DNA from 3 places in the Phyllobacterium sp. CCNWLW183 genome. Region 3 is predicted to be linked to each of the others. Evidence: predicted binding sites of a transcription regulator. Region 3 holds the regulator's gene; each other region holds the start of a gene.

Region 1 (10,334 bases), 140 kb from region 3:
GCTGGCGTTTTCAATATTGTGACAGGCGACGCTGCAACAGTGGTTGGACGCATGTGCGAAGACCCGCGCGTCCGGGCGTTAAGCTTCACCGGTTCAACAGAAATTGGCCGGCTTATCGCGGCGCAATGTGCGCCAACCATGAAAACTCTCGTGATGGAATTGGGCGGTCATGCACCGCTTATCGTGTTTGCCGATGCGGATATTGATCGCGCCGTAGACATCGCCATTGATGCAAAGTTCGCCACTTCGGGACAGGATTGTCTCGCTGCAAACCGGATTTATGTTGAGCGCCCAATACATGCGGCTTTTGCCGCAGCATTTGCCAGGCGGATTTCTAAGCTGGAGGTCGCTCCGGGACTGACTGAGGGCGTTGATATCGGTCCTCTGATGCATGAACGCGCTGTTCAAAAGGTTGAAGAGCAGGTTGAGGATGCCGTGGCACGAGGCGCGAAATGCGCTGTCGGCGGCAAGCGCCATCACGCCGGTGCATTATTTTATGAGCCCACGCTTCTTTTGAATGTACCAGAAGATGCACTGATCATGCGCGAAGAGACATTCGGCCCTGTGGCGGCTCTTGCCGTATTTGATACGGAAGAAGAGGTCGTTCAGCGCGCCAACGATACAGAATATGGCTTGGTTGCTTATGCCGTGACCAAGGATGGGGCGCGAATGCTGCGTCTTGGCCGTAGCCTCGAATATGGAATGGTCGCGATAAACCGGGTGAAAATCACCGGCGCGCCAATTCCCTTCGGGGGCATTAAACAGTCCGGGCTGGGGCGCGAAGGATCGCGGCACGGAATCGAGGCTTTCACAGAACTAAAATATCTCTGCATCGACACTCACTGACTTAGAAGAACAGGATAGTACCATGCTTGAACGCTCGAACGAATTGAACGCCTGGGATCGGGACCACTTCTTTCACCCGTCAACTCATATGGGCGCTCATGCGCGCGGTGAAACACCAACGCGTATTATCAAAAGCGGTGAGGGCGTTCATATTACGGATAGTACCGGTCGCACCAGTATTGATGCATTCGCGGGGCTTTACTGCGTCAATGTTGGCTATGGCCGAACCGAAATCGCCGACGCCATTGCAAAACAGGCTCACGAGCTTGCTTATTACCATGCCTATGTCGGGCATGGCACGGATGCATCAATAACACTTTCCAAGATGATCATTGATCGCGCGCCGGAAGGAATGAGCCGGGTCTATTTCGGGCTTTCCGGCTCTGACGCCAATGAAACCAACATCAAATTGATCTGGTACTACAACAATGTTCTGGGTCGTCCTGAAAAGAAGAAAATCATTTCCCGTTGGCGTGGCTATCATGGCTCGGGAATCATGACCGGCAGCATGACAGGGCTTGAGCTGTTCCATAATGCCTTTGATCTGCCGCGTGCGCCAATTCTCCACACGGAAGCACCCTATTACTTCCGCCGCGAAGATCGTTCGATGAGCGAAGAGCAATTTTCGCAACATTGTGCCGACAAGCTGGAAGAGATGATCCTTGCAGAAGGACCGGAAACAGTCGCAGCCTTCATCGGTGAGCCAATTCTTGGTACAGGCGGCATTGTCCCGCCGCCAGCAGGTTACTGGGAAAAAATTCAGGCTGTACTCAACAAATACGACATTTTACTCGTAGCTGATGAAGTGGTTACCGGATTTGGCCGTTTGGGTACAATGTTCGGATCGGATCATTATGGCATTAAGCCCGATCTGATCACCATCGCGAAGGGGCTCACCTCAGCATATGCACCGCTCTCGGGCGTCATCGTTTCAGACAAGGTTTGGCAGGTACTGGTCAAGGGATCCGATATGCTTGGTGCAATCGGGCATGGTTGGACCTATTCAGCACATCCGATCTGCACCGCGGCTGGTATCGCCAATCTCGAACTTATCGACAAGCTCGATCTTGTGGCAAATGCCGGTGAAACCGGTGCTTATTTCCGCAAGCAGTTGACTGAAGCCTTGGCAGAGAATGCCATCGTCGGTGAAGTGCGCGGTGACGGGATGCTCGCCGCCGTAGAATTTGTTGCTGACAAAGACGATAGGAGTTTCTTTGACCCTGCATTGAAAGTCGGACCACGCATTGCGGCAGCTCTGGCTGAACTTGGCGTGCTTGGGCGGGCCATGCCACAAGGCGATATTCTGGGCTTTGCACCACCATTATGTTTGACCCGGGACGAGGCTGATACGGTTGTCAATGCCGCGGCCAAAGCGGTCGAGTCGATTGCAAAAACGCTCTGAGGTTCACCATGAAAGAGCAAAACATTCCGCAGACCATGGCCGCTATACAACTCATTGGCCATGGCGGGCTCGACAAGCTGATTTACAATGAGAACACGCCGGTTCCTACACCTGCGCCGGGCGAGGTTCTTATCGAAATAACCGCCTGCGGTATGAACAATACGGATGTCTGGGTGCGGGAAGGCGCCTACGGCACCGAGGAAGATGCTGGCGCCGTTTCAACCTGGCGCCGACAAGAGCCGACATTAAGATTTCCGCGCGTTCAGGGGACTGACATAGTCGGGACGATTGTTGCTGTTGGCGAGGGCGTCGACAAGGCGCGTATCGGGCAACGCGTAATGGTCGATTTTTCCATCTATAATCGCGATGATGATAGTCTTGCCGATATCGATTATATTGGTCATGGACGCGATGGCGGTTATGCCGAATATGTAACCGTGCCGGTTGAAAATGCCCATTACGTCAACACGGATTTGAGTGATATCGAACTTGCCACCTTCTGCTGTGCATATTTAACCGGCGAACAGATGCTGGAACGTGCCGGATTGCGGGCAGGAGAGCGAGTGCTTGTTACTGGCGCATCAGGTGGCGTGGGCTCCGGTATTGTTCAACTTGCAAGGGCACGGGGTGCAATTCCCTATGCGCTTGTGGGAGCGGGCAAAGAACAGGCATTGCTCGACATTGGCGCTGAAGCAGTGATCACACGGGGCACCAATGACCTTGTGGCAGCGGTGAATGATGCGACCGGCGGAGAGCCAATTGACGTCGTAGCCGATCTTGTTGGCGGTTCAATATTCAACGATTTGCTGCGCATTCTCAGAGCTGAGGGTCGTTACACCACAGCCGGAGCAATTGCTGGACCTGTTGTGCAGCTCGATCTTCGCACCATGTATCTTAAACAACTGGCTTTGCATGGCTCATCGCAGGGCACGCGGGGAGATTTCCGCCGGATCGTGCGCTATATCGAAGAAGGCAAGATCCGGCCGCTTGTTGGCGGCGTCTATCCGCTTTCTGAGTTTCACCGCGCACAAACGGATTTCATGGCCAAATCCTTTGTCGGGAAACTGATTGTCGTGCCGGATGCCAAATTCGACAATATCCGAATTAATGGAAATCCCTAGATTTCGGCATTATGCGAACATTTCTGGGATGACGCGCCCGCGCGTCTCCCTGGACAGAATGGTTGACTTCGTCACTGCGTGATACGGGCAAAATGGCCCGCTGCTCAGAGAGACGATAAAGGTCGCCAGTCCGATCGATAAGCTTTCTGGCAACGATGTGCACGACATTATCGGCGCTTTGAACTATTCCTTCGATCTGGATCAGCCGAGATCCCATCACTTCCTTACGATAAATGTTGAGGAGCTTTTGCCAGATGACAATGTTGGAGATGCCTGTTTCATCTTCAATAGTCATAAAGACTACGCCTTTTGCAGTTCCAGGCCTTTGCCGAACAGTCACCACTCCAGCCAGTTTGACGCGCTTATTATTCGCCAGACTATTTGCAAATTGGCATGTGGAAACGCCTTCTGACGCAAACATTTCTCGCAAAAACTGCATCGGATGCCCTTTGAGCGAAAGCCTTGTCGATTCGTAATCGGCAATGACGTGCTCAGAGAGTTTCATTTGAGGAAGAACCGTTTTGGCTTCCGTAGCCAACTCATTTGTTTCAGCCGCATGAAATAGGGGCAACGTCGTGTTGTCAGGGAAGCGGCGCACGGCCCAAAGTGCCTCTCGCCGGTCGATACCTAGCGAACGAAATGCATCTCCATCAGCAAGCAAGACAAAAGCCCGTCTTTCAAGTTTCGTCAGACGCCTTACCTGTTCAATATCGGTATAGGCTTGCTTTCTTCTCTCACAGATCAAGTCGGCCCAAGGCTTTGAAAAACCGTCGACCTGACGAAAACCGAGTCTTGTGCATAAAACACCATTTTCCTTTGATTCCAATGTGTTGTCCCAATGACTGAAATTAATATCTACAGGACGTACTTCGACATCATGCTTGCGCGCATCGCGAATAATCTGGTCTGGCGGATAAAAACCCATAGGCTGTGAGTTCAACAATGCCGCAGCGAAAGCAGCGGGATAATGATACTTAATCCAAGATGAAATATAGACCAGGATGGCAAAACTCGCAGCATGGCTTTCAGGAAAACCATACTCACCAAATCCTTTGATCTGGTTGAAGCAGTTTTGAGCGAAATCCCTTTCATAGCCTCGGCGAACCATGCCTTCCACCATCTTGTTTTCCAGTTTGTGAATAGTTCCCACATGCCGGAAAGTTGCCATGGCGCGGCGCAATTGATTGGCTTCATCGCCGGTAAAACCTGCTGCGACGATGGCAATACTCATCGCCTGCTCCTGAAAGAGAGGAACTCCAAGCGTCCGGACAAGAACCTCTTTCAATTCGTCTTTATGTCCGTGATCAGGCGAGGGTGAAGGATAAACAACAGAATCAGGATTGTTGCGCCGCTTCAAATAGGGATGAACCATGTCACCCTGAATGGGTCCCGGTCTTACTATGGCGACTTCAATAACCAGATCGTAAAATTTCCTCGGACGAAGGCGCGGCAGCATATTCATCTGTGCACGGCTTTCCACTTGGAAGACCCCAAGGGAATCTGCCTTGCAGAGCATGTTGTAGACGTCGTCATCATCCAATGGGATGTCCGCAAGTCCATAGCGTTTACCACCGTGTAGATGAATGAGATCAAAGGCCTTGCGGATACAAGTGAGCATGCCAAGCGAAAGAACATCGACTTTCATGATATTGAGTTCGTCAATATCATCCTTGTTCCATTCGATGAAAGTACGGTCTTTCATGGCGGCGGGCCCTATCGGAACGGTCAAATCAAGACGTTCCTGCGTGAGGACGAAACCACCAACATGTTGGGAAAGATGACGTGGGAAACCAAGCAGTTCCTTGGCAAGCCTTATGGTGCGGCGGATCATGACATTATCAGGATCAAGTCCAGCCTGCTTTATTTCCTGCTTTTCAACGACCGATCCCCAACTACCCCAAACCATATTGGCCAAAGCGGCAGTGACATCTTCTGTCAGGCCCAGTGCTTTCCCAACATCACGGATTGCACTGCGCGGCCGATAACTGATGACGGTTGCAATGATAGCAGCATGGTCGCGCCCATATCGCTCGAAAATCCATTGCATGACTTCTTCGCGGCGCTCATGCTCGAAATCCACATCAATATCGGGCGGTTCTTTACGTTCTTTCGAAAGAAACCGGTCAAAAAGCAGGTTGCTTGTGGCGGGATCAACGGCCGTAATGCCCAGACAATAACAGACAGCAGAATTGGCCGAGGAACCGCGCCCCTGACAAAGGATATTTTGTGAGCGGGCATAGGTAACAATGTCATAAACAGTCAGGAAGTAGGGCGCATATTCCAACTCCCCGATCAGGGTCAGTTCTTTTTCCAGGATCGTAGACACATTTTTGGGAATGCCATCCGGATAGCGTTTATTGGCGCCGATCCATGTTTCATCGATCAGATGTTGCTGGGGTGTTTTGCCGGGTGGAACAGGTTCATCAGGATATTGATAGCGTAAATCATCAAGAGAAAAACTGATCGGCTTCACAAAGCGCTGCGTCTCTTCAAGTGCTTCCGGAAAAAACCGAAAGAGATACAGCATATCGGTTGGCGATTTCAGATGCCGCTCTGCATTCTTTTCCAGTTTGCGGCCAGCTGTCTCTATCGTAACATGCTCACGGATACAGGTCAGCACATCCTGAAGTGGCCGCCGGGCAGGAGTGTGATAAAGCACATCATTAACTGCCAAAAATGGAATGTTTGCATCGGCTGCAATTCGAACCAGTTTTTCACCGTGACGCCTGTCGGCTCCTTTGCGCGGCATTACCAGACCAAGCCAAACGCAATCCGCCGCCGCAAAAGCCAGTTTTTTTAGGAAGTCCGTGAAGCTTTCATCGGGATTTTCGGGAGGCATTACAGCTATCTGAAAATTATCTGCCTTGAACAGAAAGTCTTCGAAAAGCAGATGGCATTCCCCTTTGGTCTTGGCACGGTGCTTTCCCACACTCAAAATCTGGCAGAGATGACCGTAAGCAGGGCGATCTCGCGGATAAACAACAAGGTCAGGCGTGCCGTCAGTGAAACTTAGCCGACAACCAATATAGAGGTCTATTGAAAGACCTTGTTCTTTTTTGATTTCTTTTCTGGCGCTATGGGCTCGCACCACGCCAGCAAGTGTATTGCAATCGGCAATACCAATGCCTTTAAGCCCCAGAAGAGTTGCAGCCAGAACCAGTTCCTGGGGTTGCGACGCCCCCTTGAGGAAGGAAAAATTGCTGGTGACGGCAAGCTCAGTATAATCCATCAGGCAAAAATCCCATGCAAATACCATCGGGGGGTGGGATCGCCTCGCTCATACAGACCTTCGCGGAATACCCAAAAACGCTTTCCCTGATTGTCTTCAACCCGGTAATAGTCGCGTGTGAGAGCACCCGCATGCTCGCGCCACCATTCTGGTGCAATACGCTCGGGTCCTTCAGCTAAAACAATCGTGTGCTGTACGCGGCGCCACGTAAAGCGCGCCGGTGCACCGTCAGGAATTCCCGATGTCGTTTCAATGCGTTCGGGTGGATTAAACAGTCTGATTGGTCTTTCGGGAGGATTTCCAGGGTAATGTTCTGGTGACCACTGAACTGATTGATCCGATCTATTCCCGGCTGCAGCTTCAAGCATGACAGCACGTTCAGGAATGTGCGTATCAATAGCAACAGGTCGCAACACACGCGAACTGCCCAATCTTATAGAAAGTCTATCGATGAGCGCATCAAATGCTTCTGTCTCTTGCCGCGTATTGTCGAGACTTTTCTGCAGCGCATGTGTTTGTTCTGTTCGAATAGCAGAGAGCCGAACAATATCAAAGCCATAGCCTGCATCCAGAGGTTCTGCCAAGCTTGATAGCCTCTCTTTAAGCAATCGCAGTAATGTTTTTGTCTCTACAAGCGGCCTTCCGGATTCAATACGAATCCGTCGCACATTTCCATCAACACGAAAAAAGCTCGCTTCGATTTCACGCGCACCTTGAACACGGGTTTGCAATTGCCTGAAAAGTTCATCGCCAAGGGATTGAAGTAAAAGCTCGACGGAATCCATAACAACCAAAGGTTCGGCCATGCGTCGCTCAACCATACAGACAGGCACAATACGGCGCGGAGAAATTGGCTGGTCTTGCCTGCCAAAAATACTGTCCAGGCGATTGATCAGCTCTTTTCCGAAACGGGCAGCAAGGGCAGCACGGGGCAGAACCTCGACTTCGCCAACATGCAGCAGACCTGCGCGCTTCAGACCAGCAAGATGTGCTGCTTCTACCTCAAGACAGGCAAGGTGCAGTTTATATAGTCTCTTTTCTTCATCATCGCCGATGACACCGCCGGATGAATAGCGTGCAAAGGCACGGGCAGAGGCTGCATTGCTTGCGATGGCTGATTTTACCGCCACGCCCTGTTGATTGAGACGATTGTGAATATCCTTGAGCATAGTGTGCTCATCCCCAAAAAGATGAACACAGCCTGTAATATCGAGGATAAGACCATCCGGATCGTCAAAAGCGACCAGAGGCGTGTATCGATCACACCAATCTGCCAGACGCTCCAAAAATGCGGAATCCTGACGAGGTGAGGCAAATGCGATATCCAGCTTTTCAAACTGCGCACGTGCATCAGCCAAAGTCATGCTTTTGTATAGACCTGCTTTTGCAGCTCTCTGATCAACCGCTACCAGCCGTAAAGTATTGGCAATCTTGTCAACAACAATGAGATACTGATCAGAACGGTCGCGCTGCGAATTTTCGCGTTTGAGACGATCCGTAGGAAGATGTGGAAACCACAGAGCCAAAAACCGGCTCGATCCGTTGGAAAACATGATTTTCACTCTCCCATTGTAATAGCCATTGGCCTGTGTTGCCCTGCCTGTTGCGAATGAGTTGGACTTGAAAAACAGGGTTGCCCGGCGCGTTTGCACCAGGGGATTGTGAGGTTGCAGCACGAATTAACCACCGTGTGACGGCAGCATTTTCACCCGGAACAGCTCCCAGCCTCAGGAGAAAGGCGGGCACTTCTGCCTGTTGTGCGCTAAGCAGTAATTTTCGCGAGGCAGTCAAATCCAGACATTTGGGATGGCCCCACGGCGCAATAATAACTGCTCCCATACCGCGAATGCCAAGGCTGTCTGCTGCAGCCTTTAAAACATTATGAGGCGAGGAGCACCGAACGAAAATCACCCGCTCCGGGTCGAGACCCAAATAATGCAGGCCAGGAGCATAGGGAAAGCCATGTTCATTGCCTGTAAAATCTTCTTCAATCCAAAGAATGGGGCTTAGGTTGGCTGATGCGCGCAAGGCGAGGGCAATAACAAAACCTGTTGCGGCTCCTGCGTCCCCACTTTCCTTCGCAAAAACCTCATGCAGAGCGCCTCGCTGAAGGCCACCCCGAAATACGCCGTCTACAGCCCGGCAGCCAAGATCAAAGGCAGAGCCAGACACACCTTGCGTGCCTTGCTCATTTAAAGACGCAATATCGCGTCTTAACGCCGTTAGATCGACGATCGCCACTATAGAACCCCCGTTTGTTCATGATATGTTCCATTATCAAATTTAAGGTATCCAGTGTCAAGCGCTTCCCGATGCGAATGGTTAGAATCAGATCATCAATTGCAGATTTCAGAGTCATCCAGCCTTTCGCTGTTGAGACTCATGGGAAGGATTTCTGATCTGGCTCTGAAGCCCTTCTTCGCGATAATGGTTGTGTTATAGATTGAGGTGAAACTACGCTCAAAGTTATAGAAATGATCGCATGTCTGCCAAATCCACCGCTCCCATACCTAAATCGGAAAAGAGACATTCACTATTATTTCGCTGGATGTTGAAGCGGAATGCTCGGCAGGCGTTAAAGCTGCCACAGGTCAGAGCCCGAGAAACAGAGCTGTTTCGTGAAAGTATAAAGGGAAATTTGCCAAATTCAGGTAATGTTCTCCTGGCAGCATGCGATGATCGCTATTTCTACAATTTCGCTCTGGGGCTGATCAAATCCATCGAACGTCTAGGTCAGCCTGAGGCATTCCATCTTCTGCTTCTTCAACCTTCCGGCAAGGTCATCGAGGAAGCGGCTACCCTTTCCAAGACTCTCAAGCACGTGAGGCTGACCTATTCTATTGATCCATGCGCACTGGCAGAGGGGCTGCCACGCCGTGAAATCTATTATACCGCCGCACGCTTCCTGCTAGCGCCTTTAATTCTGGAAGCTGGTGTCGAACGCCTTCTTATGATTGATGTCGACGCCGTGATGAATCGGTCTCCCTGGCCAATAATTCCATCTGATTTCGACCATCAAAGCGGAGCATTCATATTTAGAAGGAATGAAAAACATCCGTGGCGCAAAATTCTTGCATCTGCCGTTCTTTTAAATAATTCGCCAGGTTCAATGCGATTGGCAAATGCAATTGCCGTTTCGATAGCAGTTAGCTTGGGGAAGAAACCCAAATATCATATCGACCAGATTCTACCGTTTTACGTCTGCGACTTTGCAAGCAAAACGATTCAGAATTTTTCCACTGTGGATATTCCCCCCAAACTCATGGGATATGATTACGAGCCGGAAGCCGCTTTCTGGACAGTCAAGGGTCATCAGGCGCTTGATACTTTTATAAGCGAAAGAGACAGGCTTCTTGGCCCAACGGAACAAGAAAACTAAGTCCGCCAGAAAAGTTAGGCGCGGCAGTTAAGCCCTGTGTGAGCGCCGATAGCGCGAATAATGTCATCCCAATCCTCAAGGTGAATTTCATGGCCGCCACCTGGAACACGGAGAAGTTCTGCACCTGGAACGCTTTGTGCCAGCAATTCGCCATGCTCGATCGGAAAAATCGGGTCCGCTGTGCCGTGGACAACGAGAAGAGGTTTAGCTAATTCGTCGCGCTTGTTGTCCCAGCTGTCACCACCTTTCAACATGAAATGATTGGTAGCGCTGGCGAAGTTTTTAGCACGCTTCACATCATGCTCTACGAGTTTACGGGCCTGCATCTCATTATAGGGATGCCGTGTACCTGCAATC
Region 2 (10,334 bases), on a different contig from region 3:
CGCTTCGATGCTGGCAAGCCTGATCAATAATGACAAGCCCGATGTGCTGGCCCTTGGTTATGCTCCGGCTGCTCCCGATTATTCGAAAACATCACCGTTTGATTCCATTCTTGCCGAACCAAAGCAGGCAGGCCGCTTCATTCCGCAACTTGGAAAAGGCGATCATAATTGGCTGGCTACTCCTTTGCCTCCGATTGTCTTCACTGCTGCGGAGCAAAAATGCCTGGCAACGGGCATTTATTTTGAGGCAAGAAGCGAGAGTGTAAAAGGCCAGGCTGCGGTGGCGCAGGTTATTCTCAACCGCGTGCGAAATCCTGCCTATCCGAAAACAATCTGTAACGTCGTTTATCAGAATGATGACTGGATCAATCGCTGCCAGTTCTCGTTTGCCTGTGAAGGCCGCAAGCTGCATGTAACCGAACCCAAGCAGTGGAAAGTCGCGCAGGAAATCGCCATGGCTGTTACTTCGGGCCGTATATTCCTACCCGAAATTGGTTCGGCCACGCATTATCATGCGACCTACGTGCGGGCAAATTGGGCCCATACAATGAAGCGCATCGATAAAATCGGGCAGCATATTTTCTACCGCACTTATGGCGGCGGCTGGATTTAGTCCGCTTGGAAATCGCCAAAACAATGATATAAATGTTTCTGGAGTGGAGAATGAGCTTTCGCTCATCCTCCGTTTCTCATTTATGAAAATGAACCCGGAACGTTAGCGTCCAGCCTGTCCGGGTTCTTTTCATGATGAGCGTGAAGCTAAATGGCTTGTACCACATAGATTCACCTCCAGTTTTGAGAGCAAGGCCCTTGCCAAAGTCGGAGAGGCCAATCTTCTCCGATGCACTGGCTGGTTCGGTGCTTCCGCTTTTGCTCCCAAATTCCTGTGTTTGACCCGTCTCGATCTATTCTTTGAAATCGTGCAACCCGCAAGAAATGCAGGGTTGAAACTGCGTGGATCAATATCCCCGTGCCGCATTTTGCACTTTCAATATCATTTACAAACTCGCAGGTTAGGCATATAGTTGTATGATGCAACTATATTTACGAGCCACACAATGAGTATCCTTCTGGACACTGCTCAAATACGTAATTCTTCAAGGCGCATTGTTCGAGAGTTAGGTTTTATGCGCCCGACCCTTGCAGGAACGAATCTCGCTCCATCCTCCGTTCATGCACTCATCGAGATTGGCAGAAATGATAAGCTGACCGCTGCCGAATTATGCGCTGTACTCGACCTTGAAAAATCCAGTGTTAGCCGAATGGTGCGCAAGCTTGTTTTGTCGGGCGAACTGATTGAACAGCCTAATGGGCAGGACGCCAGGTCCAAGGTGCTTTCCTTGACCAGCAAGGGGCATAATACGCTCGCCGCGATCAATGCCTTTGCCGATGATGTGGTGTCCTCTGCGCTGGGTAGTCACTCCGCTGCTGTGCAGGAAAAGGTGCGGGATGGACTTGCAGCCTATGCTGATGCGCTGGAACAGCGGCGCGCAGGCAAGGTGCCGCAATCGTCGCCGGCAATCTCCATCCAAAGTGGATATCAGCCGGGTATTATTGGACGGTGTGCCGAGATGCATGGCTGCTACTATGCTCGAACAAATAGTTTCGGTCATTTTTTCGAAGGCAAGGTTGCCACTGGCATCGCAGAATTTTCCGGGCGATTGGAGCGGCCTGTCAATCAGATTTGGGCGGCGGTAGATGTGGAAAAAATCGTCGGTACGGTGGCGATTGACGGCGAAGATCTCGGAAATAATGTGGCTCATCTGCGCTGGTTCATTATGGAGGATGGTTATCGCGGCGCCGGCATTGGCAGGCAATTGCTGAATAAAGCGATCTCGTTTTGCATCGAGCAACGGTTTTCCGAAATACAGCTTTGGACGTTCAAGGGATTGGATGCCGCACGGCGCCTATACGAGGCGCACGGTTTTGTTCTTGTAGAAGAGGAGCCCGGCGGGCAGTGGGGTAAAGAAGTGCTCGAGCAGCGGTTTGTACGCAAAATCGTAGGGGCGTAGGCAATTGGCGGCCCCGAACCATTGGAGCAGCGATAGTTTGCACCGATGGGCCCGAAGGCGACGCGCAAAACTGGTCAGGTATTTGATACGACGCTTCTGGTTCCGGTTAATGGGGAGTTCCCCCTGTTATTGCCTTCGAAGCCCTTCAAAAACTATAACCATGGAACCTCCTAACTAGCTGAATTGCGCAATCTGTATCCACAGCCAAACGCCAGATTCGCATGCAAAATTGTCACTCAGTGATGAGCAGGAAAGTCATATTTACCTAAGGCATTGAATTCTAGTAAAAAAATTACCTTGGAGAGTCGTGACTCTTCGCCTTGACTAGCGAGGATCAGGACAATATGTTGCGCGCGACTTCGAAGCGGGGATGAAGCCTCGCATTCAGTGTGTAAAGGACATGCCATTGGCAACGGGTAACGATCCCGATAAGTCAGGTTCTGTCGGTGACACGCCGGGTGCTGGCGGGGGACTAACTTCGGAAGAGCTGGAGCTTCGGCGCCGCAATCTGGAAGCAAAACTTGTTTCCAAGGGTGCAGCCCGTAAAGCCGGTTCGCAAGACAAGGGGACGGAAACCGCCTCCGGTGTCGCGCAGGCCATGAAATTGTCGAGCGAATTTATCGCCGGCGTTCTGGTTGGTGCGGGGTTGGGCTGGTTAGCTGACCGATTTTTGGGTACATCGCCATGGGGGCTCATCATACTGCTCCTGCTGGGCTTTTGTGCTGGAACGCTGAATATCCTGCGCTCTGCAGGACGTGTGGCGGAAAACAGTGGGCTGGATTTCACCAAGAAATCCGACCATGAAAAACCGGAATAGGGCTCATCGAGCACCGTTCGTGAGAACAGAATTAGAGACGAGGTAATAGTGTCCAACGATCCGATTCATCAATTCCACATTTCGCAATGGGTTCCCTTGCATGTGGGCGGCGTTGATCTGTCCTTCACCAATTCCTCTGCCTTTATGGTTGCCACAGTTGGCGTTGCCTCGGCATTTCTTTACCTTACATCGTCAAACCGTGGCCTTATCCCGACCCGTCTTCAGTCGGTTTCAGAGATGGCCTATGAATTCGTCGCATCAACATTGCGAGAATCGGCAGGCAGCGCGGGAATGAAGTTCTTTCCCTTCGTGTTCTCGCTCTTCATGTTCGTGCTCGTTGCCAATATGCTTGGCATGTTCCCATACTTCTTCACCATCACCAGCCAGATCATCGTGACCTTTGCGCTTGCGGTTCTGGTCATCGGAACAGTCCTTGTTTATGGCTTTGCCAAACACGGTTTCAAGTTCCTCGGGGTCTTTGTGCCCTCGGGTGTGCCCGGGCCGCTCTTGCTGCTCGTTGTTCCAATCGAAATTATCTCTTTCCTTTCCCGTCCGATCAGCCTTTCGGTTCGTTTGTTCGCCAACATGCTTGCTGGCCACATCACGCTGAAGGTGTTTGCCGGCTTCGTGGCTTCGCTCAGCGCATTCGGCGCAGTGGGAATTGGCGGCGCAATTCTGCCGCTGGCCATGACTGTGGCATTGACGGGTCTGGAATTCCTGGTGGCTTTCCTTCAGGCCTACGTCTTCACCGTGCTTACCTGCATGTATTTGAACGACGCAGTTCATCCCGGCGGTCACTAAAAAGTTCACCGGCGGATGTCCGCCTAACGCAAATCTATTCTAACGATCTACCCTCAAGGAGTTTAATATGGATCCCGTAGCAGCAAAGTACATCGGTGCAGGTCTGGCTTGTTTTGGTATGGCCGGTACGGCTCTTGGCCTTGGCAACATTTTCGGCAGCTATCTTTCCGGTGCATTGCGCAACCCATCAGCAGCTGATGGCCAGTTCGGCCGTCTGGTATTCGGCTTCGCCGTTACTGAAGCTCTGGGCATCTTCTCGTTGCTCATCGCTCTTCTGCTTCTCTTCGCTGTATAATAACGGCTTACGATATTGGCTGCGTCCGGTCGTTATTCGGACCAACGCAGCCAGTATGATTTGAAGTTCAATCAAGGGGACAACGCATGTTCGTGTCTTCGGCTAATGCCGCATCCACAACAGATACAATAGTCGCTCAGAGCGAAGCACCGGCCCATACCGAAACGGTTGCGCCCGGAACAACGCCTGATGCACATGCTCCGGCAGATCCGACAGCGGGAACGCATTCGGAAACCGGTCATGCCAAAGCCGTGTTCCCTCCCTTTGATTCCAACCATTTCGCTTCACAGCTTCTTTGGTTGGCAATCACATTTGCAGTTTTCTATGTTTTCCTGTCCCGCGTGGTTCTCCCGCGTATCGGTGGTATCATCGAAACGAGGCGTGACCGTATCGCTACTGATCTAGATCAGGCGGCACGGATGAAACAGGAGTCTGATGAGGCTCTGGCTGCCTATACCCAGGAACTCGCCGACGCAAAGAACAAAGCCGGCGCAATTGCGCAGGAAGCCCGTGATCAGGCAAAGGTGAAAGCCGACGCCGAACAGGCCGAAATTTCCGCAGCTCTCGAAAAGAAGCTGAGTGACGCTGAAGCCAGCATTGCCACGATCAAGAACAAGGCTATGCAGGAAGTCGGCTCCATCGCTGAAGATACAGCCGCTGAAATCGTCAAGAAGCTGTTTGGCGGTGCCGTCGACAAGCCCGCAATCTCCGCTGCTGTCAAAGCAGTGCGAGGCTAAGGAGAAACGTCATGGAATTGGATGCAACCTTTTATGCCCTCGTTGGCCTTATCATCTTCCTGGCGCTTATCGTCTACTTGAAGGTTCCAGGTGTCGTTGGTAAATCCCTTGACGCCCGTGCAGACAAGATTCGCGACGAGCTTGAAGAAGCCCGCCGCCTGCGCGAAGAAGCGCAATCTCTGCTGGCTGAGTATCAGCGCAAGCGTAAGGAAGCCGAAAAGGAAGCTGGTGAGATCGTTGCCATAGCGCAGCGTGAAGCACATGGTCTCCTTGAGGAAGCCAAGAAGAAAACTGAGGATTATGTTGCCCGTCGCAACAAGCTTGCCGAGCAGAAAATCGCTCAGGCAGAGGTTGAGGCTGTCAACGAGGTTCGCGCTTCGGCTGTAGATATCGCAATTGCTGCTGCCAGCAAGATTTTGTCGGAAAAGGTGGATGCCAAAACATCTGCCGATCTCTTCAAAACATCGCTTTCGGAAGTCAAATCCCGGTTGAACTAAAAAGCAGATTATACAAACGAATTTTAGTAAAGCCGCCTTTGAGCGGCTTTTTTTGTGCGAAGCATAATGCTCGATATGCAAACCAAATTTCGTTACGATGAGCGAAATATCGAGAAAAAATCAGAATAATTCCCAAAAAACACGGATTTTTGCCGAAAAATTGCAAGTACAAATTGCAGTTTAGTTGCATGCGGTTGAACTAAGCGATCCCCGGCATGTAAAAACCCGATCTATATCGGGAATTGTGAGGGGATGGAGTTAGAGCATTTCTGCGGCTCTGGTGTGAGCGAAACGTGCTTTATCCATCGGGCTTCACCCTCGTCCTATGGATAAACATCGGCCTTGCTGAACCCCTCGACCTTGTCCGCGAATCCCTCCGGCAGGGAAACAGAGCTTGCTCTAGGCTTGCCGTTCTTTCAAAGGCGAGAAACTGAAGCGGTGCAAGCCGACGACAGGACCGTGTGCCTCCATCGCGTTGCGATGGATTTCAGTTCCGTAACCCGCATGGGATTCCAGTCCATAGAGAGGATAATATTTGCCAGTCTGGCTCATCATTCTGTCTCGCGTTACCTTGGCAAGTATGGATGCCGCGGCAATGGAAACGGAGCGTTGATCTCCTTTGATCATCGCCGTTGCAGGGCAGGGCAGCCCGGGAGCGACGTCCCGGCCATCAATCAGCGCATGGTGAGGAATAATCGCAAGACCGCGTGTCGCACGGCGCATGGCTTCAAGCGAAGCCTTCAGGATATTAGTCGCATCAATTGCTGGCGCCGAAATGCTGGAAATAGAGCAGGCTAAGGCGGTTTTGGTAATGATATCAAACAGTTCTTCACGGCGTTTTGCCGTCAGACGCTTTGAATCATCAAGACCATCAGGAATTTTCTTTGGATCAAGAATGACCGCAGCCGCAACGACTGGCCCTGCCAGAGGCCCTCTGCCTGCCTCGTCAATACCGGCCACAAACTGGACACCGGAGCGCATGAGCTTCTTTTCACTGGCAAAGTCGGGCTTGTCAGCGGGCAAGGAAAGCAGCAGAGAATCAGAACGTAATCGAGACATCTTGCGGCGACTCTCGCATCCGTCCTGATTCTCTGCAAGTCCCCGGGTAGCAGATGGGGCAAAGCTACCCAGGGTAACCATCAGGCGGGGATGGGGATCGCACCTGATGGAAGAGCGTGTCTAAAACAAGGATAACTGCTCGTTTCCGGGCGTTGGCTCGAACAGGTCGGTGCGCAGGCGTCTCTTGTTAATGTTGATTCCGAGCCGCTTTGCAGCAATTTCAAAACGCCGCCCGATCTGCCAGGCATAGGGGCCATCACCCCGCATGCGCTTGCCCCATTCGGCATCATAATCCTTGCCATCGCGCATGGAACGAACAAGCGAAAGCACGTGCCGGTAGCGATCGGGATAATTTCGAAGCAGCCACTCCTTGAAAAGCGGGCTGACCTCAAGCGGCAAACGAAGCAGAACATATCCAGCTTCCAGCGCACCCATGGCACGGGCACTATCGAGAATCCGTTCGATCTCATGATCGTTCAACCCGGGAATGACGGGAGCCACCATGACACCAACAGGCACGCCTGCATCGGAAAGACTGCGCAGGGCTTGCAGTCTGCGCGTAGGCGTTGAAGCCCGGGGCTCCATCGTGCGCGCCAGCTTTCCATCAAGGGTCGTCACTGAAAGACAAACCTTGGCGAGGCCCTTCTCAGCCATGCGCGCCAGAATGTCCTGATCCCGCATAACCAACGCGGATTTTGTAACGATTCCAACGGGATGTTGATGAGCCTCCAGAACCTGAAGAATATCGCGCATAATGCGCCATTTCTTCTCGATGGGCTGATAGGGATCGGTATTTGTGCCGATGGCGATTGTCTTTGCAGTATAACCTGGCTTGGACAATTCCCTGTCCAGCATCTTTGCTGCATCAGGCTTGGCAAAGAGTTTTGATTCAAAATCAAGTCCGGCGGACAATCCCATATAGCTATGTGTCGGGCGGGCAAAGCAATAGATGCAACCATGTTCGCAACCGCGATAAGGGTTGATTGACCTGTCGAAACTTATATCAGGCGAGTCATTGCGTGTGATGATTGTCCGGGGCTTTTCGAGTTGTACCTCAGTCTTGAATGGTGGTAGATCTTCAATTGTTTCCCAACCATCATCATAGACATGGCGGCTTTCCGCCTCGAAACGGCCAGTGGGATTCATACCCGCGCCCCGGCCGCGTCTGCGTTCGCTGTCTATGCGCAAACCAGCATCTTCAATCAATGCGTTGGCATGTTGTGCTCGGCCGCTTCCGAAAGCAACCTTATCCGCCTGCACTACAATGTTCATCTGCGTTCTCCCTGCCAGGGTGGTACCGATTCGGTGGCACCTTCGAGCGTGAATCTATTCCTATCAAATAATGAGAACAAATCAAGAACAATTTAGGTAAAAGGATGGATGGAAATTCTAGTCACATTGATATATTGGCTAGGTATGATTTCCGTCCTGATTGAAACCCATAATTCAGACGAATTGTTAGCCAGAACCCTTGCCGGGCTGGTCGGTGGAGCCGTCGAAGGGCTTCTCAGCGACGTGATTATTGTCGATTACGGATCGTCGGATCAGACCCACCGCGTGGCTGATGCCGCTGGCTGTATCTTTCTGCAGGACCAGACATTGATTGATGGGTTCCGGCGGGCACGCAGTGAATGGTTTTTGCTGGTGGAACCCGGAGCAAGATTGCTCGATGGATGGATTGAGCCGGTCGCTGTTCACGTCGAGCGCTCACAAGGCCCGGCCTGCTTCTCATGCTCCCATGTTCACCGTAAGCCGCTGTTTAACAGGCTATTTTCAAAACGCAGCCCCATTGCCGATGGCCTGTTGATCTCCAAGCGGCAGGCAATGGCCTTATTGAAGCCGGAAAAGAAGGCGGCTGATCTGGCCCGTGGTTTGGCGATGAAACGTTTACGCGCGGAAATCATTCCAGCAGCTTAGCTCTTACCACCGCGTTTCAAATGTTCATCGAGCCGAGGCATGATCTCGACAAAATTACAGGGCATGTGACGATAATCGAGCTGGTATTGCAGAATATTATCCCAGGCATCCTTGCATGCGCCGGGAGATCCCGGCAGCACAAAGACGAAAGTGGCGTTTAACACTCCACCCGTTGCTCGTGACTGAATCGTGGACGTGCCGATTTTGTCATAGGAAACCCTGTGAAAAATGGTAGAAAATCCGTCCATCCGCTTTTCGAATATGGGCTCGAGTGCTTCCGGTGTCACGTCGCGGCCAGTGAAACCCGTGCCTCCTGTGGTGATGATGACGTCAATCTCGTCATCCTTTGACCAGGAAATGACACGCTCACGAATTTTTGTAACATCGTCTGTCACAATGTCTCTGGCCGCCAATATATGGCCTGCCGCTGTGATGCGCTCGGCAAGCATTTTGCCCGATTTATCATCATCAAGTGAGCGTGTGTCTGACACCGTAAGGACAGCGATTTTGACCGAAACGAAAGCGCGTGATGAATTGTCGGCCAAGGTCAGTTTTCTCCTTCGCCGCTATCTGTCTTGACCACAAACCACAATGGATAGGCATTGCTTATCAGAGATGCGGCAGCAGATGCGGCCTCATCGGTGTCATAAATCGCAAAGCAGGTAGCGCCCGAACCTGACATCCGGGCCAGACGCGGCGATGTAGAATATAGCGCGTCCACGGTGTCGCCAATAATGGGGAGCAGTTCGACCGTGGCAGCATACAAATGATTGTCCGTCTGTTCAAGATAGGCGCAGACATCGTTCACGCTGCCGAACCTTGGCAAGTTGGGCAATCCCGGATTGTTTCGCTTTTTCAAGGCGCCAAAGACCTGTGGCGTCGACACGGCGGCGCCATTGTTGACCAAAACCATTGGCAGGCGCGGGATAGCTGTGACCGCCTCCAGTTCTTCGCCGATACCGCGAGCAATCAAGGGCCTTCCATGCAGGCACATGGGCAGGTCTGCGCCCATTGCCAACCCAATATTATTGAGATCGACAGGATCAATATTGATGTTCCAGAGCGAGACCAGCGCTTTCAAGGTTGAAGCAGCATCGCTTGAGCCACCGCCAACACCAGAGGCGATGGGCAAGTGTTTTTCCAGTTCGATTGAAACAGGACAAGCCCGGTCCGGAAATTCTGCACGCAGCCTGTCCCGGGCTTTTAAAACAAGATTGGAAGCGTCGGCAGGTAAGGAATGTCCATAAGGTCCTGTTATGCGAAATGAATCCGCGCTGCTGCGTGCGATGCTTATTCGGTCACCATAACCTGCAAAAACCACCAATGTATCCAGGAGATGATATCCATCGTCCCGTTGGCCGGTAATATGCAGTGCCAGATTGATCTTGGCAGGCGCAATCAGGCTGATCGCTTGATCAAGACTGTCGAGCATCTCGGTCAGTCTTTACGCAAGCGGTATTCACCAGTTTCCGGATCCTGAACCAAAGTGCCTTGAGAGCGGTTCTGGACTTCTTTTTCCGCTTCGCGAACACGCTTTGATACACGCTGGGCTTCGCGTTTGAACGAACGATAGCCGTAATAGGCGGCAATACCGATAAGCAGAAAAAAGATGAGTTGTGGCATCGTCCTAGACCCCGAAAATGACAGGCACCGATATTTTCGTAATCATAACACGGTGCGTCGCTCTTGCCAAAATACACACAAGGTTAAAGGCCAAAACGTGACCAAAGCGCCCGTTCTTCTGCAGCATTGACAATGCCTTCGGCAAAACCCGCCCCTATTCCACCAAATCCGATTTCAGCAGAAGGGAGTTTGCGACCAAACAATCCCCGTGGCGGGGCTATAAGTTTGAGTTTGGTCTTAGGGCCATATTGAGATTGCAAATGTGATCGCATATCGCCCAACCCGTCAATCAGGCCAAGTTCCAATCCGCGTATCCCTGTCCAGAACAGCCCTGTAAACAGGTCTGGATTGTCACTGAGCTTTTCACCGCGCCGTTCCTTTACCAGATTGATAAAGGTCTCGTGAATCTCTAATTGCAGCGCTTTGAGATGCTCAATATCCTGCTTGTTTTCCGGCTTGAACGGGTCGAGGGTTGACTTGTTCGAACCGGCGGTATGAACACGCCGCTCGACGCCAATTTTCTTGATCAATTCGGTAAAGCCAAAACTTGCCGAAACAACGCCGATCGAGCCGACG
Region 3 (10,334 bases):
CCGATATGATATTTATAGGCCATGGCGGCCAGCGTCGGAATTTTTGCAATCATGCGGATCGATGCGACCATGCGCTGATGCGGATCGGAAATATCTGTTGAGTCGTGGTAGAAAGCCGATAGGGCGCCTACGCAGCCGACCATGACTGCCATTGGATGCGCATCGCGGCGGAAGCCGCTGAAAAAGCGCGACATTTGCTCGTGCACCATCGTGTGGCGCGTTACGCGAAAATCAAAATCAGCCTTCTGGCTCTTTGTCGGCAGTTCGCCGTAAAGCAGCAAATAGCAAGCTTCCAGAAAATCGCCATGTTCGGCGAGTTGTTCAATTGGATAGCCGCGATGAAGCAGTACACCCTCGTCGCCATCAATATAGGTAATTTGCGACTCGCAAGACGCTGTCGAGGTGAAGCCCGGATCATACGTGAATGCGCCAGTGTTCTTGTATAGAGTCCCAATGTCTACGACATCCGGTCCGATGGTCCCCTTTTTTATGGGTAAAGCGAATGCGTGACCATTGAGATCGATGTTTACGCTGTTCTCAGACATTGCCGTTCCTTTCTTGCTTTGACTTGCGCTGAACCAGCGCAAAAGCACCTTCCTCAAATGAGGTTATTTCCGTGATTTTTGCAGGCAGTGCACCGTACCCGAAAGGCATAATGTTGCAATGCAAAATTCGATGAAAAGCGCCTCACTATTGCGCTTTTAACTGATCCTCTATCCGACCGAGTGATTCATCCCGGCCCAGCACAGCCAATACGTCAAAAACTCCCGGAGACGTTGCCTTTCCCGTCAGTGCGGCACGTAGTGGCTGAGCGATCTTTCCGAGTTTCAGGCCGGTTTTTTCAGCATGAACACGAACAGCCGCATCAAGAGCTTCGGCGTTCCAATCACTAACTGCAGCCAAATCGGGCAATACGCCTCGAAGGACGGTCAAACCTTCCTCATTGAGCAGGGTGGAGGCTTTTTCGTCAAGCGGGAGCGGTCGTTCAGCAAACAGATATTTGGCACTGTCGGCAAGTTCCACAAGTGTCTTGGCGCGCTCTTTCAAGCCGGGCATGGCGGCGAGAAGCTGTGCCCTGGTTGTATCATTCAAGCGGGAAATTATGTCAGCCCCACCTTCGATCTCCGGCAAAACGTCGATCATGGCCTTTACCAGATCGGCATCGCTGGAAATTCGCATATAGTGACCGTTAATCGCCTCGAGTTTCTGAAAATCAAAGCGTGATGCGCCGCGATTAATGTCGGATATTTCGAACCATTCGATCATTTGCGCATCGGACATGATCTCGTCATCGCCGTGGCTCCAGCCTAACCGTACGAGATAGTTCCGCAGAGCTGCTGGCAAATATCCCATGGCACGATAGGCTTCAACGCCGAGCGCACCGTGGCGCTTGGAGAGTTTTGCACCGTCTGCGCCATGGATGAGCGGGATATGGCCCATGACAGGCACGGCCCAGTCCATTGCGTTATAAATAACAGTTTGCCGTGCCGCATTGGTCAAATGATCATCGCCACGGATAATGTGCGTGACGCCCATATCGTGATCGTCGACGACGACCGCATGCATATAGGTCGGGTTGCCATCCGAGCGAAGGATAATGAAATCATCAAGGTCTTTATTGGGAAAGCGCACATCGCCTTGCACCTGATCGCGCACCAAGGTTTCACCCTCTTGGGGTGCTTTGATACGAATGACAGGCTTCACGCCAGCAGGGGCTTCCTTCGGATCGCGGTCGCGCCAACGGCCATCATAGCGGGGCGGGCGGCCTTCGGCACGGGCCTTTTCACGCATTTCCTCCAGTTCGGCCTGTGATGCATAGCAATAATAGGCTTTGCCTTTGGTAACCAGTTCTTCAGCTACGTCGCGATGGCGCGGAGCACGATCAAATTGGGAGACAACCTCGCCATCCCAATCAAGACCAAGCCATTTCAATCCATCAAGTATGGCGGTTACAGCTGCTTCGGACGAACGCTCGCGATCGGTATCCTCAATGCGCAATAACATTTTCCCGCCAGTATGCTTGGCATAAAGCCAGTTAAACAGGGCTGTACGGGCGCCGCCAATGTGCAGAAAGCCGGTGGGCGAGGGAGCGAAACGGGTAACGACAGAAGATGACATAGGGTCTCCAGGGCAGTTCGGGCTATTAGTCGAACGTCCAATCGAATTGATTTGGCGTTGATGTACCATAGCGGTGCTGTCGTGCAAGGGCATTGGCAGAAATGGGGATCAATGGCCGAACCGTCAACCGACGAGAAAACGAGCGAAAGGCTTTTCTGGTTTCAATCGGAAAGTCTTGGACAGCCGCTTGTCAAAACGTCTGGCACCGGAACGATCGATCATTATGGCGTTGGCTCGAATGACCGCGTCGCCGTATTCAAACGGTCAGTCGAAGGTAAGCTGCAAGCCATTGCCCATGGAATTCCGGCGGCAATCAACGACGAGATTGCGCGAGGCGCGAAATTCTTGTTTTTGCCGGTGTTCGCTGGAACTGGAGCTATCCTTTATTTCGGCGCAAGCGGAGAGCCAAGACTAAGTCCGATGATCCTGGGAATCACGCTGCTTGTCGTATTTTATCTGCTGGCACACAACAGACCTTCGATAAGGATGGTCTGTCTCGGCTTCATGGCAATCACGGCGGGCATGGTTTGCGCAAAGCTGGAAACCAACAGAGCAGCGACGCCTATGCTTGGGTCTGAAGTGACGACCCGGGTGACGGGGCGTATTTCAGCATTGGCAAAGGATGCAAACGGAGGATGGCGGGTGATCCTTGACGTCATAGGCACCGAACGTCCTTCATTGCGTTATGGACCGGAGCGTATTGCGGTTTCTGCACGTCATTTGCCGCGAGATTTGAGCATTGGCGATGGACTCAAAGCACTGGTCCATCTGCGTCCGCAATCGGGCCCGGTTCGGCCAGCCAATTATGATTTTGCCTTTAACAATTATTATCGCGGCATTGGAGCCAACGGCTTTTTGCTGGGCCTGCCTCAAAAAGCCGATGTCGCGCCAAAGGCCGGAATAGCAGCAGCGGCATTCCTGACAATTAGCAATATTCGCCAGCAACTCACCCATCGCATATTGAAAAGCATTAAAGGGGAGCCGGGCGATATTGCGACATCGCTGGTGACAGGGCAGCGCGACGGCATAAGCGAGGAGACCAACAATGCCATGCGCCGCAGCGGCTTGTCACATATTTTGTCCATATCCGGCTTCCATATGGCATTGGTGGCTGCAATCAGCATAGGTTCGCTGCGCGCTGTATTCGCATTCTTTCCAAGTGCATCGGCCCGCTATCCCGTCAAGAAACTCGCGGCTGTCATCGCCCTGTTTGGCTCGGCATTCTATCTTCTGCTTTCAGGCGCCGACGTTGCCGCACAACGCAGCTTTGTGATGCTGGCAGTCATGTTGCTTGCAATGACCGTTGATCGCGCGGCGATATCGATGCGTAATCTCGCAATTGCCGCCTCAATTACAATTGCGGTTTCACCACATGAAATTCTCGGACCAAGTTTCCAGATGTCCTATTCAGCAACTGCTGCCCTTATAGCTTTCTATGGCTGGTGGTCACGCTACCATTTGAGACGAGGCCTACGGAAACAGACAAGTGCCAAGGCCGGCATATGGCTGTTTCCATCAAAAGCAACGGCCTATATTGGCGGCATTGCCATGACCTCGCTGGTTGCTGGCGGAGCCAGCTCGATCTTTGCTGCCTATCATTTCAATAATACCGCTCCTTTTGGCCTTGTCGGAAATGCCTTGGCGCTACCAATTGTCTCAATTCTCGTGATGCCCTTCGCAGTGCTTGGCCTGCTCGCCATGCCTTTTGACCTCGATTGGCTTCCGTTTAAAATCATGGGATGGGGCATCGAGATTGTTATCGCCATAGCAAAAGCCGTGGCGTCGCATTCACCAAGTGGAAATCTTGGGCTGATGTCCGAAACTTCGCTTATTCTTATGGCGATAGGGCTTTTGCTTCTTCTATTTCTTTCAACGTGGTTGCGCCTGCTTGCCTTGCCATTGGTAGCATTGGCAATTGGTTTGACGGGACGGGCATCCTATCCTGCGATTATGGTCTCAGAAGACGGAAAACTGGTCGCGTTAAGAACGGACGACGACCATCTGGCGATCAATAAACAAGCAGGCAGCGCCTTCAGCCTCGATAATTGGCAGTTGGGGTATAGGGCCGGGCAGATTATTAAGCCGGCAATGAAAGGCGATGTTGCAAGCGGCGTTCAGTTCGAATGTAACAATAAGCTTTGCACTGCCCGGGAGCCGGGAGGATTAATCGTTGCCTATACCGATGATGCAACAAGAACAGCAGATGCATGCCTAGAAGGGGATATCATCATTTTGGCTTTTGCCGCGAGGGCTGCAAATTGTCCAAATGCTGGAAAATTGTTGCTTTCATCGCAAATGCTGGCGCTCAAAGGCGCTGCGGAGATCAGGTTTGATGCTCCACAATCTGACTCTGTCGAAGCCGATTCCACACCAGTTGGCACCGATTTGGCAAAACAAGAGCTTTCTCAACGCCTGAATTCGGTTGATATAAAATATGCGATTGGCACGCCCAACCGCCCTTGGAATAATTACCGCATCTATTCCCGCGCCGCGCGCAATCTTGAAGAGCGGCAACTATCCAAGAAACCACCGGATACAGGCAAGAAAATGTAGTTCGGCGTTTATGGTAGTCCTAAACATTTTTCGCTAGCTGCCATTCTGTGGCTGTTCGAATGGAGCCTACGAACAAAAGCACACCGTCCAGCGAAGCGTAAACGCCATCAATATCTGCGTATCAGACCGACCAGCTTGCCCTGTACCTGAACGCGGTCCGGTCCAAAGATGCGGGTTTCATAGGCGGGGTTTGCTGCTTCGAGAGCAATGGATGCACCTTTTCGGCGAAAACGCTTCAACGTTGCTTCTTCATCATCCACGAGTGCCACAACGATTTCACCGGGGCTCGCGGTATCTCCGCGCTTGATAACAACAGTGTCGCCGTCAAAAATACCCGCTTCGATCATGGAGTCACCTTTGACCTCAAGCGCATAATGCTCACCGCTGCCGATCATATCGGGCGGGAGATTGAGCATGTGAGTCTGGTTTTGAATTGCAGCGATCGGCACACCGGCAGCGATACGTCCCATAACAGGAATGCTGATCATGTTGGCAGCAACAATATCGGCAGTGCTTGCTTGCGGGCGAGGCGGCGCAACATTTCGTCCCAAACTGCCTTCAATAACGCTCGGAGAAAATTTGCGTTGCGCGTTCAGACCCGGCGCAATCGAGTCGGGCAGGCGAAGCACTTCCAGCGCCCGTGCCCTATTTGCTAGCCGACGAATAAATCCTCGCTCCTCCAGTGCGGTAATCAGGCGATGAATGCCGGATTTGGATGCGAGATCAAGTGCGTCCTTCATTTCATCAAAAGAAGGGGGAATGCCCGTTTCCTTCAACCGTTCATGTATGAAGAGCAGAAGTTCATGTTGTTTGCGCGTCAGCATAGGGGCGATCCTTAAGTGTGGAATCGGAAAAACAAAACCAGAACAAACACTATATGTTCCAGTTGTGTTCCACAAGGATTAATATCTGGTATAAACCAGCCCTATATGCCCAATTACTCTGAAAATCAGATGGAATGACGCAAAATATGGGCCTATCCGCCTATCGGAGGACCGCTCGACTGGCGTACTGTGAGTTCCACGGGCCATAATTCATGAATATTGTCCACGGGTTCGCCATCAAGGACGCGCACGAGCATTTCAGCGATTCTCGTGGCGGCGGAGCGCATTGATGATCGTGTGGTGGTCATGGATGGAACCATGTTGCTGGCATTGAGATATGGAAAGACATCGTCATGGGTGATGAGCGATACTTGTTTGCCCAACTGATAACCCTTGTTGCGAACTGCACGTGACACGCCCAAAGCGGTCATCATTGATCCTGCAATGATTGCTGTCGGTTGCGGAGTGCATGAAAGCAGCCGTTGCGTTTCACGAAAGCCGATTTCATCAGAGAAGTAGTCGTGTACGATGAAGCGCGGGTCGATTTCGACGCCGCGTTCGCTTAGCGCTTGGCGATATCCGAGCTCGCGATGCTCAGAGAACGTAAACCCTCTTAACCCGTCAATCATGGCTATATGCCGATGTCCAAGGTCGAGGAGGTGGCTTGCGGCCTGATAGAATGCGCCCTGATTGTCGATATCCAGCCAGGCATGGGGCCTGTCTATGTTCGTACGGCCATGCAGAACAAAAGGAAAGTTTGCATCGATCAGCATGGATACGCGCTCATCGACCAAAACAGGCCCGGAGACGATGATCGCATCAACCCGTTTGCTCGAAATCAGGCGCTTATAAACCGAAATCTCGTCATTATCGACAATGGGACTGAGCAGAAAATCAATCTCGTCCCGGGAAAGGCGCTCCGCCAAACCGGCAAGAAATTCCGCGGTATGAGGCCCAAATCGCTGGCTGGAATCTGCGGGGATAACCAGACCGATAGCACCGACACGGCCCATGGCAAGCCGCCGGGCATTTGCATTCGCACTATAGCCAAATTTCAATGCCGCTTTATTGACGCGCTCGCGCGTAGCCTCATTCACTTCCGGATAACCGTTCAGCGCGCGGCTAACGGTCGTCTGGGAGAGGTTGAGCTTTTCAGCGAGTTCTTTCAGCTTCATGCCGGACGGTCCAAAACTGTATTCCTATCTGCGTCGTTAGATGTCTTTGCCTTCGTAATATAATCATACTTCAAAGCGCTTTAAATGATCTGCACAATTTTATTTGCCTGATTAATGGCGTTCATAAACTATTTATTGACATTCGTTTTGCGTTTTGACACCTTTTATCCAAAGCGCTTTGGATAGGTTAATTTCACTATCTGATGTGCTTGAGGAGGATCGTCAATTGGGGATTGAGTGCCGTCCGGCATGGGTTGATCCATCAAATATTTCTGGGAGGATTTATGAAAAAGAGTTCAGTTTTGGCGGGCATCCTGCTTACAGCGCTGTTGTCTTCAGGTGCCTATGCAGCCAATCTTTCTATTGTTTACAGCTCGACCGGCAATGAAAATGCCGAATTGCGCAAGCAGCTTGACCGCTTTGAAAAAGAAACAGGCAACAAGGTTTCCATTGTGGCGATGCCATCAAGCAGTTCTGACAATTTCGGTCAGTATCGCCTTTGGCTTGCAGCCGGAAACTCGGATATCGATGTCTATAAGACCGATGTGGTTTGGGCGCCTCAGCTATCAGAGCAATTTCTCGATCTGACCGAAGCGGCAAAAGGCGTGGTCGACCAGCATTTCCCGTCGATCATTGAAAGCCAGACAGTGGACGGCAAATTGGTTGCCCTGCCATTATACACAGATGCGCCAGCACTTTATTATCGCAAGGATCTGCTCGAAAAGTACAAGAAGCCGGTTCCCAAGACATGGGATGAGATGGCTGCGACCGCCAAGGAAGTGCAGGATGGCGAGCGCCAAGCCGGAAACAAGGGAATGTTCGGATTTGTGTTTCAGGGAAATGCCTATGAGGGTTTAACCTGTAATGCATTGGAATGGATAAAATCATCCGGCGGCGGCCAGATTGTTGAGGCTGACGGTACGATCTCGGTCAATAATCCGGAGGCGGTTGCTGCGATTGATCGTGCCAAAGGCTGGATAGACACCATATCGCCAAAGGGTGCGCTGGCCTATAAGGAAGAAGAGTCCCGCGGGGTCTGGCAGACAGGCAATTCCGTCTTCATGAGGAATTGGCCTTACGCTTATTCATTGAGCCAAGGCGCTGACAGCGCCGTCAAAGGTAAGTTCGATGTTGCGCCGCTGCCCGTGGGAAAAGAGGGCGAGAAATCTGCCGCAACGCTGGGCGGTTGGAATGTGGCTGTTTCAAAATATTCCAAATCACCGGATGAGGCCATAAAGCTTGCTTTGTTCCTGGCAGATGAAAAGCAGCAAAAGGAAATGGCAATCAATATTTCTCATTTGCCGACCATCAAATCGCTCTACGATGACAAGGATATCGCTGCGGCGCAGCCTTTGATCCCATTGTGGAAGCCGGTTTTTGAAACGGCTGTTCCACGACCGTCTGCTCCGACAAAGGTCAAGTATAACGAAGTCTCCTCAATGTTCTGGAGTGCTGTTCACGACACATTGTCCGGAAATGGCACGGCCGCTGAAAACATTGAAGTACTTGAAGCCAAGATCGCCGAGCTTCAGGGAGGTAGCTGGTAGTTTTCTGCCAGCATAAGGGCACGGTGCGAGCGGTTGGAAGCCTCCTGACAATCCGCTCGCACCGACTGCCTGAGTTCACATCCCGATGTTTTTCCTGGGCAGGAATTCAAACATGACCTCAACAGCATTGCGATCAGATCTGTTACGCCAGCGATCCCGCTCGGCTCAGCTTTTCCTCATACCGATGATCATTGCTTTGGCAATCGTGGCTGGCTGGCCATTGATCCGAACCATCTATTTTTCCTTCACCGATGCTTCGCTCACAAATATGGGGGAAGCTAAATGGGTGGGATTCAAGAACTATCTTTCATGGGTCCAGCTGAAAAGTGGGCGCACGCTTTATTCCGGCCTGCTCGTCGATCCAGCATGGTGGAATGCAGTCTGGAACACAGTACGCTTTGCTGTCATTTCGGTGGCGCTTGAAGCCTTTTTCGGAATGATTATCGCCCTCGTGCTGAACGCCGAATTCAAGGGCAGGGGCATTGTCCGCGCAGCAATTCTTATCCCTTGGGCGATACCGACTATCGTCTCTGCCCGCATGTGGGGCTGGATGCTGAACGATCAGTTCGGCATTCTCAATGACCTTTTCATGCGCCTTGGCTTTATCGACAATCCAATTGCATGGACCGCAAGTTCCGATACGGCAATGATCGCCGTGTTGATCGTGGATGTATGGAAGACCACACCTTTTATGGCGCTTCTGATCCTTGCAGGTCTGCAAATGGTTCCGAACGATGTTTACGAGGCTGCAAAGATTGACGGCGTCCATCCTGTAAAGCAGTTCTTCCGTATAACGCTTCCTCTCGTCAAACCGGCGCTGATGGTCGCAATCATCTTCCGGCTGCTTGATGCCATGCGTATTTTTGACCTGATTTATGTCCTGACGCCAAACAGTGCTCAGACGAAAACCATGTCGGTGCTGGCCCGCGAAAATCTCATTGAATTCGACAAGTTTGCCTATGGCTCGGCGCAATCGACGCTGCTTTTCGTCGTTATTGCTCTCATGACCATTGTCGCAATCTGGGTCGGCCGAGTTCGGCTGGATGGAGGAGATCGCTGATGCCCGTAGCTATCAAGAATACAGCATTTTATGCGCTTGTGGTGCTCATTGTCCTGTTTGCGGTGTTCCCATTTTACTACGCGATCATCACGAGCTTCAAAACGGGCAGTGCGCTTTTCACGATTGAATATTGGCCGACGTCATTTTCCCTGGCCAATTATGTCAGTGTTATCGAAGCGGGCAGCTTTCCCCGCAATCTTCTGAATTCGCTTATTGTCTCCGGCCTCGTTGTAGCCTTGTCGCTGCTTATGGCGGTTACGGCAGCCTTCGCTCTGGCGCGTGTGCGGTTTCGCGGCCGCTCACTCCTCTTGCTGACAATTCTTTCGGTTTCCATGTTTCCGCAGATTGCAGTGCTGGCGGGGCTGTTCGAGGTTATCCGTTTCCTCGGGCTTTATAATACATTGTGGGGCCTGATCTTCTCGTACACGATCTTCACATTGCCTTTTACCGTGTGGGTGCTCACTACATTCATGCGCGATCTGCCAATTGAAATCGAGGAGGCGGCTATTGTTGATGGTGCCACGCCTTGGGTGATCATCACCAAAGTATTCCTGCCGCTCATGTGGCCAGCGCTGGTAACAACAGGCCTTCTGGCATTCATCGCTGCATGGAATGAGTTTCTGTTTGCCTTGACGTTTACATCGTCCACGGAAACGCGAACGGTTCCCGTCATCATTGCACTTCTATCCGGCGCCAGCGCTCACGAGGTACCGTGGGGTCTGATCATGGCTGCGTCCGTCATCGTGACGGTACCGCTGGTGGTTCTAGTGCTTATTTTCCAACGCAAGATCATTTCCGGTCTCACCGCCGGCGGCGTCAAAGGCTAGAGCCTTGCGCTCAGGGGAGTTTCAAAAATGACAGTTATTCGTTTGAACAATGTACGCAAATCCTTCGGTACCTTTGATGTGATCAAGGGCGTGGATCTCGAAATCAATCCTTGCGAGTTCATGGTTTTCGTGGGGCCGTCCGGCTGCGGAAAATCGACGCTCCTTCGCTTGATCGCAGGGCTTGAAGACATCACCTCCGGCACGCTGGCTTTCGACGAGAAGGTTGTAAA

What was found. The regulator LexA, encoded in region 3, represses DNA repair genes until DNA is damaged. The targets are predictions, from matches to a motif close to TGTTCNNNNTGTGTTCNG.
Region 1: V9K95_RS00465 (ImuA family protein) is a predicted target of LexA. The motif match lies at 8,855-8,872, and genes of this name have one in related genera.
Region 2: V9K95_RS10445 (PA0069 family radical SAM protein) is a predicted target of LexA. The motif match lies at 7,563-7,580, and genes of this name have one in related genera.

The regions. Positions count from the first base shown of each region.
Region 1 covers NZ_JBBCBN010000001.1:86,983-97,316, forward strand. Annotated here, with positions in the region: gene V9K95_RS00440 (NAD-dependent succinate-semialdehyde dehydrogenase) at 1-846, shown strand, start outside; gene V9K95_RS00445 (aspartate aminotransferase family protein) at 869-2,248, shown strand; gene V9K95_RS00450 (alcohol dehydrogenase family protein) at 2,257-3,369, shown strand; gene V9K95_RS00455 (error-prone DNA polymerase) at 3,353-6,601, opposite strand; gene V9K95_RS00460 (Y-family DNA polymerase) at 6,598-8,151, opposite strand; gene V9K95_RS00465 (ImuA family protein) at 8,054-8,839, opposite strand; gene V9K95_RS00470 (hypothetical protein) at 9,420-9,977, shown strand; gene V9K95_RS00475 (alpha/beta fold hydrolase) at 9,992-10,334, opposite strand, start outside.
Region 2 covers NZ_JBBCBN010000004.1:11,472-21,805, forward strand. Annotated here, with positions in the region: gene V9K95_RS10405 (cell wall hydrolase) at 1-613, shown strand, start outside; gene V9K95_RS10410 (bifunctional helix-turn-helix transcriptional regulator/GNAT family N-acetyltransferase) at 1,059-2,012, shown strand; gene V9K95_RS10415 (AtpZ/AtpI family protein) at 2,419-2,829, shown strand; gene V9K95_RS10420 (F0F1 ATP synthase subunit A) at 2,878-3,630, shown strand; gene V9K95_RS10425 (F0F1 ATP synthase subunit C) at 3,698-3,925, shown strand; gene V9K95_RS10430 (F0F1 ATP synthase subunit B) at 4,012-4,662, shown strand; gene V9K95_RS10435 (F0F1 ATP synthase subunit B) at 4,674-5,159, shown strand; gene V9K95_RS10440 (ribonuclease HII) at 5,559-6,218, opposite strand; gene V9K95_RS10445 (PA0069 family radical SAM protein) at 6,339-7,490, opposite strand; gene V9K95_RS10450 (glycosyltransferase family 2 protein) at 7,599-8,135, shown strand; gene moaB (molybdenum cofactor biosynthesis protein B) at 8,132-8,680, opposite strand; gene V9K95_RS10460 (4-(cytidine 5'-diphospho)-2-C-methyl-D-erythritol kinase) at 8,683-9,567, opposite strand; gene V9K95_RS10465 (hypothetical protein) at 9,573-9,758, opposite strand; gene V9K95_RS10470 (S49 family peptidase) at 9,842-10,334, opposite strand, start outside.
Region 3 covers NZ_JBBCBN010000001.1:222,707-233,040, reverse strand. Annotated here, with positions in the region: gene gltA (citrate synthase) at 1-545, opposite strand, end outside; gene gltX (glutamate--tRNA ligase) at 691-2,118, opposite strand; gene V9K95_RS01165 (ComEC/Rec2 family competence protein) at 2,230-4,671, shown strand; gene lexA (transcriptional repressor LexA) at 4,779-5,495, opposite strand; gene V9K95_RS01155 (substrate-binding domain-containing protein) at 5,648-6,670, opposite strand; gene V9K95_RS01150 (ABC transporter substrate-binding protein) at 6,955-8,217, shown strand; gene V9K95_RS01145 (carbohydrate ABC transporter permease) at 8,330-9,277, shown strand; gene V9K95_RS01140 (carbohydrate ABC transporter permease) at 9,277-10,104, shown strand; gene V9K95_RS01135 (ABC transporter ATP-binding protein) at 10,132-10,334, shown strand, end outside.